DNA from 3 places in the Nesterenkonia flava genome. Region 3 is predicted to be linked to each of the others. Evidence: predicted binding sites of a transcription regulator. Region 3 holds the regulator's gene; each other region holds the start of a gene.
What was found. The regulator LexA, encoded in region 3, represses DNA repair genes until DNA is damaged. The targets are predictions, from matches to a motif close to TCGAACANNTGTTCGA.
Positions count from the first base shown of each region.

Region 1: a site for LexA is predicted at 1,670-1,685, ahead of uvrA (excinuclease ABC subunit UvrA). Genes of this name have one in related genera too.
Region 2: a site for LexA is predicted at 2,324-2,339, ahead of RH857_RS06230 (DUF6504 family protein). Genes of this name have one in related genera too.

Region 1 covers NZ_JAVKGT010000031.1:13,180-17,226, forward strand. The annotation lists gene uvrA (excinuclease ABC subunit UvrA) at 1-1,560, opposite strand, end outside; gene RH857_RS10970 (MBL fold metallo-hydrolase) at 1,737-2,405, shown strand; gene RH857_RS10975 (DEAD/DEAH box helicase) at 2,384-4,047, shown strand, end outside.
Region 2 covers NZ_JAVKGT010000012.1:67,964-72,010, reverse strand. The annotation lists gene RH857_RS06250 (hypothetical protein) at 1-149, opposite strand, end outside; gene RH857_RS06245 (DUF2269 family protein) at 146-691, opposite strand; gene RH857_RS06240 (GlxA family transcriptional regulator) at 742-1,443, shown strand; gene RH857_RS06235 (type 1 glutamine amidotransferase) at 1,498-2,208, opposite strand; gene RH857_RS06230 (DUF6504 family protein) at 2,359-2,661, shown strand; gene RH857_RS06225 (DNA polymerase III subunit alpha) at 2,666-4,047, shown strand, end outside.
Region 3 covers NZ_JAVKGT010000011.1:34,973-39,019, reverse strand. The annotation lists gene RH857_RS05710 (histidinol-phosphate transaminase) at 1-1,146, opposite strand, end outside; gene RH857_RS05705 (LysM peptidoglycan-binding domain-containing protein) at 1,215-1,535, opposite strand; gene lexA (transcriptional repressor LexA) at 1,708-2,463, shown strand; gene RH857_RS05695 (ATP-dependent DNA helicase) at 2,572-4,047, opposite strand, start outside.

The sequences.
Region 1 (4,047 bases), on a different contig from region 3:
GATGCGCTGAGCCTCGCCGCCGGAGAGCGTGCCGGCGGCACGCTCCAGAGTGAGGTAGTTCAGGCCCACGTCCAGCAGGAAGTTCAGGCGCGCAAGGATCTCCTTGAGCACCTGCTCGGCGATCTTCGCGTCGCGGGCGGAGAGTTCGAGCTTGTCGAAGAATGCCGCGCACTCGTCCAGGGGCAACCGGGCCACCTCAGCAATGGAACGTTCGGCCACCAGCACGGAGAGGCTGGCGGGGTTCAGCCGCTGACCGTCACAGGCGGGGCAGGGAATCTCCCGCATGTACTGCTCGTAGCGGTCGCGCGCATTGTCTGACTCCACCTCTTCGTGCTTGCGCGCGATATAGGAGAGCACACCCTCGAAACCGGTGGTGTAGCGCCGTTCGCGGCCCCACCGGTTTCGGTACTGCACCTTGACCTTGTAGTTCTTCCCGTGGAGCAGGGCCTTTTTCGCCTTCTTCGGCAGGTCCTTCCAGGGGGTGCGCATATCGAAGCCCAGTTCGTCAGTGAGCCCCTCGATCAGACGCGCCCAGTAGTCCTTGGTGGTAGCTCCGGTGGACCACGGGGCAATGGCCCCGTCCTCCAGGCTGAGGGTGTCATCGGGAATCACCAGAGACTCGTCAACCTCCAGCCGCGAGCCGATGCCGGAGCAGACGTCACAGGCGCCGAAGGGCGAGTTGAAGGAGAAGGAGCGCGGCTCGATTTCGTCAATCGGCAGCGGGTGCTCGTTCGGGCAGGCGAGGTTCTCGCTGAAGCTGCGGTACTTGGGCCCGGTGAGCCCCTCGGGAACACGAGAAGAGTCGGTGGGTTCGCCATCGTCGTCGAGGTCCACCAGATCGATGACCACACGACCGTCGGCCTGCTTCAGCGCCGTCTCGATGGAGTCGGTGAGGCGCTGCTGCATGCCCTCACGGATCACCAGACGGTCGATGACGACGTCGACCGTGTGCTTGTACTGCTTCTCCAGGGTGGGCGGATCGTTGAGCTGGATCATCTCCCCGTCCACCACGGCGCGGGCGAAGCCGGCACCGGCCAGTTCGCGGAAGAGATCCTTGAACTCGCCCTTGCGCCCGCGCACCACGGGCGCGAGCACCTGGAACCGGGTCTTGTCGGGAAAGCTGAGGATCTGATCCACGATCTGCTGCGGGGTCTGGCGCTCAATCCGCTCCCCGCACTCGGGGCAGTGGGGCACACCAATGCGCGCCCACAGCAGGCGCAGGTAGTCGTGGATCTCGGTGACGGTGCCCACTGTGGAGCGCGGGTTCCGCGAGGTGGACTTCTGATCGATCGAGACTGCCGGGGAGAGACCCTCGATGAAGTCGATGTCCGGCTTGTCCACGCGTCCCAGGAACTGACGGGCGTAGGCGGAGAGGGACTCCACGTAGCGCCGCTGGCCCTCAGCAAAGATGGTGTCGAACGCCAGGGAGGACTTACCGGAGCCGGAGAGTCCGGTGAAGACGATGAACGCGTTGCGCGGAAGCTCCACTGCCACGTTCTTCAGGTTGTGCTCCCGTGCTCCCTGGACCACGATCCTGTCCGCCTCGGCACTGCCCACCACCCCGTTGGAGGCAGCCTCGCGCGCGCTGGCGGCGTAGTAGTCGTCTACAGATTCGATCACAGCGGATGCAGTCTCAGACACGCGCACCAGTGTACGACCGCTACACGCTTCGAACAAAGTTTCGAAGCTCGTCACGGTCTCGTGGGGGTGCAGGCCCTACCCATAGACTGGGGCGCATGGCCGCCGAAAGTTCACTGATCCACGATCTGCCCGCTCTCACCGTCCGCCGCATCGCGGTGAGCGAGATGAGCAACAACGTCTATCTGCTCACCGCTAAGAAGTCCGGAGTTCAGGTGCTCATTGACGCGGCCGACGACGCCGAGGCGATCCGGGCCATGATTGCCGACGCCACCGAGGACACCCCCTGCGCGCCAGGGCTGCGCGCCGTCCTGACCACCCACCAGCACTGGGACCACATCCGGGCCCTGCCGGACTTCGCGGGCCTCGGTGGCGTGGAGCTGGCAGCAGGAGCCGACGACGCCGGTGCCATCGAGACCGAGAAGAACCTCACCATCGGCCGCCGCCTCCACCACGGCGAGACCGTGCAGTATGACGGCGTCGCGCTCGATGTCATTCATCTGCGCGGCCACACCCCCGGGTCTGTCGCCTTCGTCTACCCGGTGGAGGACGGCCCCACCCATATCTTCACCGGCGACTCCCTCTTCCCGGGCGGGGTGGGCAAAACCTGGAGCAGCGAGGACTTCACCTCCCTGCTCAACGACGTGGAGTCCCGCATCTTCGACGTCTACGACGACGACACCATCATCCATCCGGGCCACGGTGACCCCACCACCCTGGGGGCAGAACGGCCCCGCTTAAGCGAATGGCGGGAACGCGGCTGGTGACCACGCCCGTGACTCCCCCAGCCCGCCCGAAGCTCACCGTCCCCACCACCGACGCCGGCACCCCCACCGGCGAGGATCTCTACGACGCCTTCACGTCCTGGGCAGAGTCCCAGGGACTGCAGCTCTACCCCGCCCAGCAGGACGCCATCCTTGAGCTGGCAGCCGAGAACCACGTCATCATGGCCACCCCCACGGGTTCAGGGAAGTCGATGGTGGCCCTGGCTGCCCACTTCTTCGGTCTGGCCCGGGGACAGCGCAGTATCTACACCGCGCCCATCAAGGCGCTGGTCTCGGAGAAGTTCTTCTCCCTCGTGGAGGTCTTCGGCGCGGAGAACGTCGGAATGGTCACCGGTGACTCGGCCGTTAACGCCGAGGCGCCCATCATCTGCTGCACCGCAGAGATCCTCGCCAACGAGGCGCTGCGTGACGGCACGGAAGCCAACGTGGGGCCGGTCATCATGGACGAGTTCCACTTCTACGCCGATCCTCATCGCGGGTGGGCCTGGCAGGTGCCCCTCATCGAGCTGCGAGCCGAGCCCGGGCGGCGCAGCGCCGCGCAGTTCGTACTCATGTCTGCGACGCTGGGCGACACCACCCGCTTTGAGCGATCCATTGCCGAGCGCACCGGACGCGACGTCGTCACCATCACCTCTGCCGTGCGGCCCGTGCCGCTGAGCTTCGAGTACTCCACCACTCCCCTGACCGAGAAGCTGGAGGAGCTTGCCGCGGCCCAGCTGGCTCCGGTCTACGTGGTGCACTTCTCCCAGCGCGAGGCCGCCGAGAGCGCCACGGGCCTGATGTCGCTGAATCTGCTCTCCAAAGCCGAACGTGAGCGTCTGGGTGAACGCCTGGCCACCTTCCGCTTCTCCAAGGGCTACGGCAAGACCCTGTCACGCCTGCTGAAGGCCGGCGTCGGCGTCCATCATGCGGGCATGCTGCCCAAGTACCGGCGCCTGGTGGAGCAGCTTTCCCAGGAGGGCCTGCTGAAGGTCATCTCCGGCACCGACACCCTGGGAGTGGGCATCAACGTGCCCATTCGCACGGTGCTCATGACCGGGCTGACCAAGTACGACGGCGAGCGCGTGCGCCAGCTCAAGGCCCGCGAGTTTCACCAGATCGCCGGGCGTGCAGGCAGGGCTGGGTTCGACACCCAGGGCACGGTGGTGGTGCAGGCCCCCGAGCACATCATTGAGAACGAGGCTGCCCTACGCAAGGCGCGGGCGAAGCACGGCGGGGATGAGGCCAAAGTGGCCCAGGCGATGAAGTCCCGGGCGAAGAAGAAGCCGCCCGAGGGCTTCGTGTCCTGGAGCGAGAAGAGCTTCGACAAGCTCATCACCGCAGAGCCGGAGCCCATGGTCTCCCGCATGCGCGTCTCCTACGCCATGGTGCTGCACCTGCTGCAGCGCCCGGAGGATCCCATCCTTGCGATGCGCCGGCTCATCACCTCCTCGGACGAGACTCCGGCCCGTCAGGCTCAGCTGCAGCGCCGGGCCCTCCAGATCCTGCGCGAGCTGCTGGCCGCCGGGGTGCTCGAGAAGTTCGACGAACCCAACGAAGACGGGCGCACCGTCGACCTGAAGCTGGACCTGCAGGACGACTTCGCCCTCAACCAGCCCCTGGCTCCCTTCGCCGTGGCGGCCCT
Region 2 (4,047 bases), on a different contig from region 3:
ATCACGGTACCGGTATAGGCCAGACCGTGGCTGGGACCCAGCAGGGAGCTGATGAGCGGCTCGTGCACGGTGATGATGTTGACCAGCATGAGCGCCAGCGTCACCATCTCTGCCACGCCCAGCCATTTCAGGACGACGACGGCGCTCATGCGTACCCTCCCTGCCCGGGCCGGTAGATCATCATGACGACCACCACAGCCCACAGCAGGTTGAACACCCCTGTGGTCATCCCCAGACGTCGTGCGAGGGAGACATCGGGCAGGGCCCGGGTCATGGTGGTGGCGCCTGTCGCACTGGCAGCGCCTTTAGAGGCCGCGCCTTCCACGTCGCCGTCGTCGTGCCGGGTGTTCTGCTCCAGCCCCTCCACCACCTGTTTCTGTGCGGGGATGACCTGGGTGATGAGGACGGCTGCGGCCAGCGCGGTCAGGGTCATGGACACCAACAGCCACGGCTGGGTGAGGATGCCCATGGAGACGGCGGTAGCCACGCCGAAGACCGGCACCAGGATTCCGATGACCGCGTAGACGCGGGTAATGCGGTGCAGGATACGCACGGTGGCCCCCGCGCGGGCGTCGGCGGGGTCGGCGAGCGCCCGGCGGGCTGCCGGCGGAAACATGCTCGCAGCCACGGCCACCGGCCCGATGGCCAGGATGGCGCCGAGCACATGGATGGAGAGAAGAAAATTGCTCATACCCTCATCTTCTACGTCGCGTAGAAGTCTCCACCAGTGTCCCGATGGCCATGTCTCGCCTGAATCTTGCCACTGGGCCTCCGCACGCCCGAACACCGCAGCTACCCGCGAGGGCCGGACTACTGGATGGGCGCCGCGCCACCACGCACTGGCGGGCCGCCCACGCCCTGGCCCGGATGTTCCCCGCCGTCGACGTCGACCCGGAGGTCCTCTACGTGGACACCGGCCAGATCCTCACCTCAGCAGGCGCGGCGGCCGGCCTGGACCTGTGTCTGCACATGATCCAGCAGGACCACGGGGCCGCCGTGGCCGCCGATGCCTCGCGTCTTGCGGTGGCACCGCTGCACCGCAGCGGCGGGCAGGCCCAGTTCATCCTGCGCAACCATCCCGACCTGACGGCCTCAACATTGGCCACCTCCGCCCTGGAGCCGGTGCTGGGCTGGATCGAGGAGAATGCCCACCGGCACCTCACCCTGGAGGATCTGGCCGCGGCCGCGCATATGAGTGTGCGCACACTGAACCGGCGCTTCCACGCGGAGACGGGCCAGTCACCGATGTCCTGGCTGGCCGGGGTGCGGATCCGTCATGCCCAGGAGCTGCTGGAGACCACCGACTACGGGATCGAGCGCATCGCTCGGCAGACCGGCTTCCCCAGTCCCAGCAATTTCCGCAGCAGCTTCCAGAAGACGCTGGGGGTCGCCCCCAGCGAGTACCGGCGCACGTTCCGGGGTCGTACCACTGCCCCGCAGTGAGCTACCACCCCGCGGCACACCATCGCCTGAGAAGCCCTGCCTCAGACGGGCCGATCAGCTGCGGCGGGCGTAGTCCACGAAGGCTGCGGCCAGCGGCTTGAAGGTCTCTTCGATCTCGGCGGCCTGGGCGTCGAACTCCTCCAGCACCCGGTCAGGCCTCAGACCCGCCCGCTCCACCAGGTGGGCGGTGTCCCGCGCCCAGCCGCGCAGGGTCTCAGCATTGACTTCCGGATGGAATTGGACCGACCAGGAGGAGTCACCCACCCGGAAGGCCTGCACCGGGGCATCGGTGCCGTCCACCAGATGCACCGCACCCTCGGGAACCTGGGCGATCTGCTCCTGGTGCCACATCACTGCTCGGGGGCGCTCCGGCAGCACGGAGAAGACCGGATCCTCTGCGGCCTCGGGACGACGGTGCAGCTCCATCACGCCGATCTGGGGCTTGGCCCGGCGGAAAACCTCCACCTCATGGGCGACCGCGGCCAGCTGCGCTCCCAGGCAGATGTTGAAGGCCGGCTCGCTGCGCTGCGCAGCCTGGCGCTGCAGAGACCGGACCGCCGGAAGCCAACTCCATCGCTCATCATCCTCCGGCCCGGCAGTCCCGCCCAGGACCACCAGAGCGTCGTAGCCCGTCAGACTCTGCGGCACCTCATCCCCTCGATCAGGACGCAGAATGTGCAGCTGGGCGCCAGCTTCTCTGAGCCAGTCGCCGAATCTGTCGATGCCGACGCCGTCCTCGTGCTGGATCACCAGAACCTTGACCATCCGATGATGCTACCTCCACCCCGCTTCGGGCTCAGAACTGGGGAAGCAGGGCCGCTGATGAGGGCGGTTGGCTCCAGGATGAGGTCTTGTCCTATGGTGCTTCTACACTCGATAATCGAATCTATGTTCGAATAGTGGAGGGAGCTGCCCATGACTGCTGAAGCGGCGGTCCAGCATGATTCGGCCACGGTGTGGACCGCCTCCTCGGGTGCACCTGAGCGCCTGGTGTGGAGCGGGCGACGGTTTCGGGTCTCTGCGAGGCCGATCCCCTGGATCGACCGGCGTCCGTGGTGGCACACCTCCACCCGCGTCCCCGCTGGACGATCAGCGGAGGCTCTGGAGCAGCGAATGTGGCAGGTCCAGGCCACCGCCGAGGACGACGGACAGATTCTCATCTTCGACCTTGCGGTGGCCGCCGGCCCCTCCTGGCCGGTGACGGGCATCTACGACTAACACCATGCAACAACCAAGGCGGGAGCCAGTGCCTTCTTTTACCCATCTGAATGTGGCCAGCGCATTCTCCGCGCACCACGGCACCAGCCGACCTGAGGCTCTGGTAGAGACTGCTCAGCGGGCTGGTGCCGCGGCGGCGGCGATCACGGACCGGGACGGCCTCTACGGGGCTGTCCGCCATGTGCGATCCTGTCTCGCGCACGGGCTGGACCCCGTGGTGGGGGTCAACCTGCAGGTCAAAGAGGGCACCGGCTCTGTTTCGGAGACCCTCTCAGAGATCACGGTGCTGGCCCATGGTCACAATCAGGGGGCGGGATGGGCCTCCCTGGTGCGCCTGGTCTCCTCCGCCCACGCCCCTAAACGCGGGGCTCGGCGGGTGCCCCACGGCTCGGCGCACCGTCCGGCCTGGATCAGCCGCAGCCGTCCGGGGATCTTCCTCCAGAACGACGACGGCTCCCCCACCGCCACCCTCATGCTGGGCCCGGGCTCCGATGTGGGTCAGGCAGTACTGGCTGGCCAGAAGGACCGGGCGCAGCATCTGCTTCAGGACTGGAAGCAGCAGCTTCCCGGGGGCGTCGTCGTCGAAGTGGTCTGTCATCACACCCGGCCAGGCCTCAGCGCCAGCCTGAAGCACGCCGCGCAGATGCTTCAGCTGGCCCAGGCCACGGGGACTCCGGCGGTGCTCACCAATGCGGTGCGCTACCGGGTTCCGGATGAGGCGGTGACCGGAGATGTGCTCGATGCGGCAGCGCACCTGCTGCCCCTGGGCAGCTTCACCCCGCAGCCCAACGGACAGGCCTGGTTCAAACCCGCGGCCCAGATGCATGCCCTGGCACACCAGGTTGCTGATGCTGCTGGGCTGCCTCGGGAGGCGGCCTATGCGCTGCTGGAGGAGACGCAGAGGATCACCGAGCGCTGCCGCCTGGATCCTCCGAGCGATCTGGGCTGGAAACAGCCCAAGGTCCCGGAGCTGGAGGTGCTGGGGATTACCGAGGATCCGGCCCTGGTGCTGCGGCAGCGGTGCGAGGCAGCCTTGCCGCACCGTTATCCGCAGGCCACCGGAGAGAGCCTGCGGACTCTTCAGGAACGCCTGGAGAAGGAGCTGGCCACCATCACACAGTTCGGCTTCAGCAGCTACTTCCTCACCGTGGCCGATGTGGTGGACCTGATCCGGGATATGGATATCCGGGTGCAGGCCCGCGGTTCGGGCGCCGGCAGCCTGGTGAACTATCTGCTGCGGGTCTCCACCGTGGATCCGATCGAGCACGATCTGCTGTTTGAGCGTTTCCTCGGCGAGGTGCGCACCACGCTCCCCGACATTGATGTGGACATCGAGTCAGCGCGCCGCCATGAGGTCTACGAGGCCATTTTTGAGCGCTACGGTCA
Region 3 (4,047 bases):
GGATTCGAGAAATGCGGTTGTCTCTTCCTCTGTCCCCGCGGTGACTCGCAGGTGGCCCTCGATGCCGACGTCGCGGATAAGAATGCCGTCAGCCAGCAGGTGCTCCCACGCAGCTTTCTTGTCCACTAACCCTCCGAAGAAGACAAAGTTGGCGTCTGAGGGCGCCGGGGTCAGACCCAGCCGGCGCAGCTCGGTGACAATCCGATCCCGTTGGAGCTTGATCTTCTCGACGTTGGCCATCAGCGTCTCGGAGTGATCCAGTGCGGCACAGGCGGTGGCCTGCGTGACAGCAGAGAGATGGTACGGCAGACGCACCAGACGCAGCGCATCGGTGACCTCAGGAGCAGCGGCAAGGTACCCCAGTCGGCCGCCCGCCAACGCGAAGGCCTTGCTCATAGTACGGGTGACGATCAGACGCGGTCGGCCCGGCAGCATCTGCAGTGCGGACGGAGTGCCCGGCTGGCGGAACTCGCCATAGGCCTCGTCGACGATCACCATGGTCTGACTTTCACGGGCAGCCTCATAGGCCGCTTCGACGACGTCGAGCCCCAACGCGGTTCCCGTGGGATTGTTGGGCGAACACAGGATCACCACATGCGGGCGGTGCTGGCGGATCTGGTCCGCCACATCCTGGGGGTCCTGGGTGAAGTCAGGGCTGCGTGTGCCGGCGATGTACTCGCTGTAGATCCCGCGTGCATAGAGCGGATACATGGAGTATGTCGGAGGGAAGGACATGACGGTGCGCCCGGGGCCGGCGAAGGCCTGCAGAATGTGCTGCATGACTTCGTTGGAGCCATTCCCGGCCCATATGTGATCAGCGGTCAGGTCCGCGCTCGCCCCGTCGGAAACAAGATCACGGTTCAGGTACTCAGCCAGTTTCTGACGCAGGAGAGTGAATTCTCGATCGGGGTACCGGTTCAGGGTTGCCGAGGCACGCCTGACCTCCTTGGTGATCGCGTCCACCACGTCTTCGGGGACGTCATACGTGGTCTCGTTGACGTTGAGCATCGCCTTAACGTTCAGCTGCGGTGCTCCATAGGGATGCTGGCCTCGAAGCTCGTCCCGCAGCGGCAACGCTGCCAGTCGCTTGGCTGCGTCTTCTTCTGCCGTCGTCGTGTCGGTGCTGGCGGAATCCTGATCTGTCACTCAGCCAGTCTACGCGGCACTCAACAGCGCTCGGCTGGTCTTGGCTGAGGTGCTCAGAGCGTGAGACATCAGTCAACAGGAACGTGGATGACCTGTCCCGGCTGGAGGGTGGATGAGTCGAGGTCATTGAGTTCGGCGATGTGAGTCATCAGGGTCTGGATGTCCTCCTGGGACTCTGCCGAGGCGGCGATGGACCACAGCGTGTCACCAGGCACAACGGTCACCTGCTGGGCCTCGACACCCCCAACAGGATCGGCGGAGGCTTCGACCTGGTTCACCATGGCGGTCGCAAGAAACATGGCACCGGCCAGCAGGGTCAGGACTGCGAGGACGGTGGGCACGCCGAGCAGAAGAAGGCGGCCCCGGCGGGTGAGCGCGATGGTGTTCATGGTGTTTCCTCCAAGCATTCGAACTCTTGTTCTATTTTTAGCACACATGTTCGAATCACTTCAACGACACTCGTACATATCTATGGAAGACGTCTACGATTTCGAGTAGCCTGAGCTCAGTGTTCGAAGTGAGCTTCGATGTTGCTCCACCAGTTAATCGAGAGGGTCTGACATGGCATCTGACACGGCAGCACGTGGAGAGAAGGCAGCGCCCGCCCAGACGGCCCCACCGCTGACGGACAGACAGCGGCAGATCGTGGACATCATTCAGAAGTCCCTTTCCGAGCGCAGCTATCCGCCCTCCATGCGCGAGATCGGTGACGCCTGCGGCTTGGCTTCGCTGTCTTCCGTCACGCACCAGCTGGCGCGCCTTCAGCAGCTGGGATACCTCAGCCGCGTTCCCGGCAAGCCCCGAGCCATGGAGGTCATCAGGGACTCCAGCGGCCGACTCCTCGCTCCTCAGCCCGAAGAAGTCTCCACTCCTCAGCCCTCGCCGGTAGAGGAGTCCCCGGTGGTGGACTTGCAGGCCTACCGGGCCGATGCCGATTCCCGCGTCGCCGAGATTCCGGTGGTGGGCCGCATCGCCGCCGGCGGCCCGATCCTTGCCGAGCAGAACGTGGAAGATGTCATGGCCCTGCCGCGGCAGCTCACCGGTGAAGGTGAGCTGTTCATGCTTCAGGTGCGCGGTGATTCCATGATCGAAGCTGGAATCTTCGAAGACGACTGGGTGGTAGTGCGCCGCCAGATGGACGCCGACAACGGGGACATCGTGGCAGCGCTTCTCGACGAGGAGGCCACCGTCAAGACCCTCAAGCGTCGGGACGGCCACCAGTGGCTGCTCCCCCAGAACCGTATGTACGAGCCGATTCTTGGCGATGACGCCACCATCATGGGCAAGGTCGTCACCGTTCTGCGGTCACTGAGTTAGTTCCGCGGGCGGGGAAACCCCGCCATGCTCTCGGCAAGCTCACGCTCGCCATCACGCCTGAAGAGTAAGTTCCGCGGGCGGGGAAACCCCGCCATGCTCTCGGCAAGCTCAGACCTGAGCCAGACGGGCGAGAGCGCCCCGGGCGACATCGCCCTTGGTGGTCGCCCAGAAGTCGGGCATCGACTTCTTCAAGAAGCTTCCGTAGCGCGCCGTGGCCAGGCGCGAGTCCAGGACCGCGAGAACACCACGGTCCTCGGCGGTGCGGATGAGACGGCCGGCCCCCTGTGCCAGACGAACGGCTGCATGCGCCGCCGAGACCTGCATGAAGCCGTTGCCGCCCGAGCGCGCAATCTCCTGGCTACGGGCGTTCGTCAGCGGATCATCAGGACGCGGGAACGGGATCCGGTCGATCGTGACCAAACGGCAGGACTGTCCCGGCACATCCACACCCTGCCAGAGGCTCATGGTGCCGAAGAGGCACGTCTCCTCGTCCTCAGCAAACTCACGGATGAGCGCGGACATGGTCGCATCCCCCTGGCACAGGATCGGCACCTCCACACGATCCCGAAGTGCCTCGGCGGCGGCTTCAGCGGCCCGGCGTGAGGAGAACAGCGACAGAGTGGCTCCTCCGGAGGCCTCGATCAGGCCGGCAAGCTCGTCGAACTGCGCCTGCTGGTTCTTCAAGGAGGGCGGAGGCAGATGCGCAGCCACGTACAGCATGCCCTGCGACGGGTAGTTGAACGGGCTGCCGACGTCGGCGGCATCCCACGCAGGGGCCTTCTCCCCCAGCAGGCCCAGCGAACCAGCCACCGGGTCAAAACTGTCCCCCACCGTCAGGGTGGCGGACGTCAGCACCACGGTCCTGTCGCCGAAGAGACCCTCACGGAGTCTTCCGGCCACGCTCGTGGGCGCCACATAGATGAGCGGCGGCTCGCTCGGATCTGCTTCACGGTATCCCTGCCCCGGAGTGAACGTACCCGGTCGGCTCAGCCAGATCACGTCAGGGGTCTGCGGGGACTCCACCATGCGGTTGGTTACGTCTAACACTGCCTGCAGGCGGGAGCGGGCAGTCGTTCGGCCGGGGTCTGATTCACCGTCCCCGGAAGGCTTGGAATCCGACAGTGCGGTGCGCGCGGCATCGCGAGCCATCTCCACGGCACTCGTCTGTTGAGCGTTCATGCCCCGCGGAAGCAGTCCCGACTCGACGCCGGCGAATGCGGCCTCCACGGCATTGGCAGCCGTCTGCAGCCGCTCCGTATTGATAGCGGTGTGCCGGTGCGCCGAAGCAGCGGCGGCACGGATCATCTGCGCCGAAAGCTGGGCGGTGACCGCAGAGGTCACCCGCTCAGCGAGTTCGTGGGCCTCATCGATGATGACGGCGTCGTGCTCGGGAAGCACGTCCAGCCCTTCGAAGGCGTCAATGGCGAGCATGGCGTGGTTAGTGACCACCACGTCAGCGTCCCCCGCCTGCTGGCGGGCAAGCTCCGAGAAACACTCCTCAGCCATGGGGCACTTCCGCGCGCCCAGGCAGTCCACAGCGTTGACCGAGACCTGGCGCCAGGCCTGGTCGGTCACGCCCTCGGG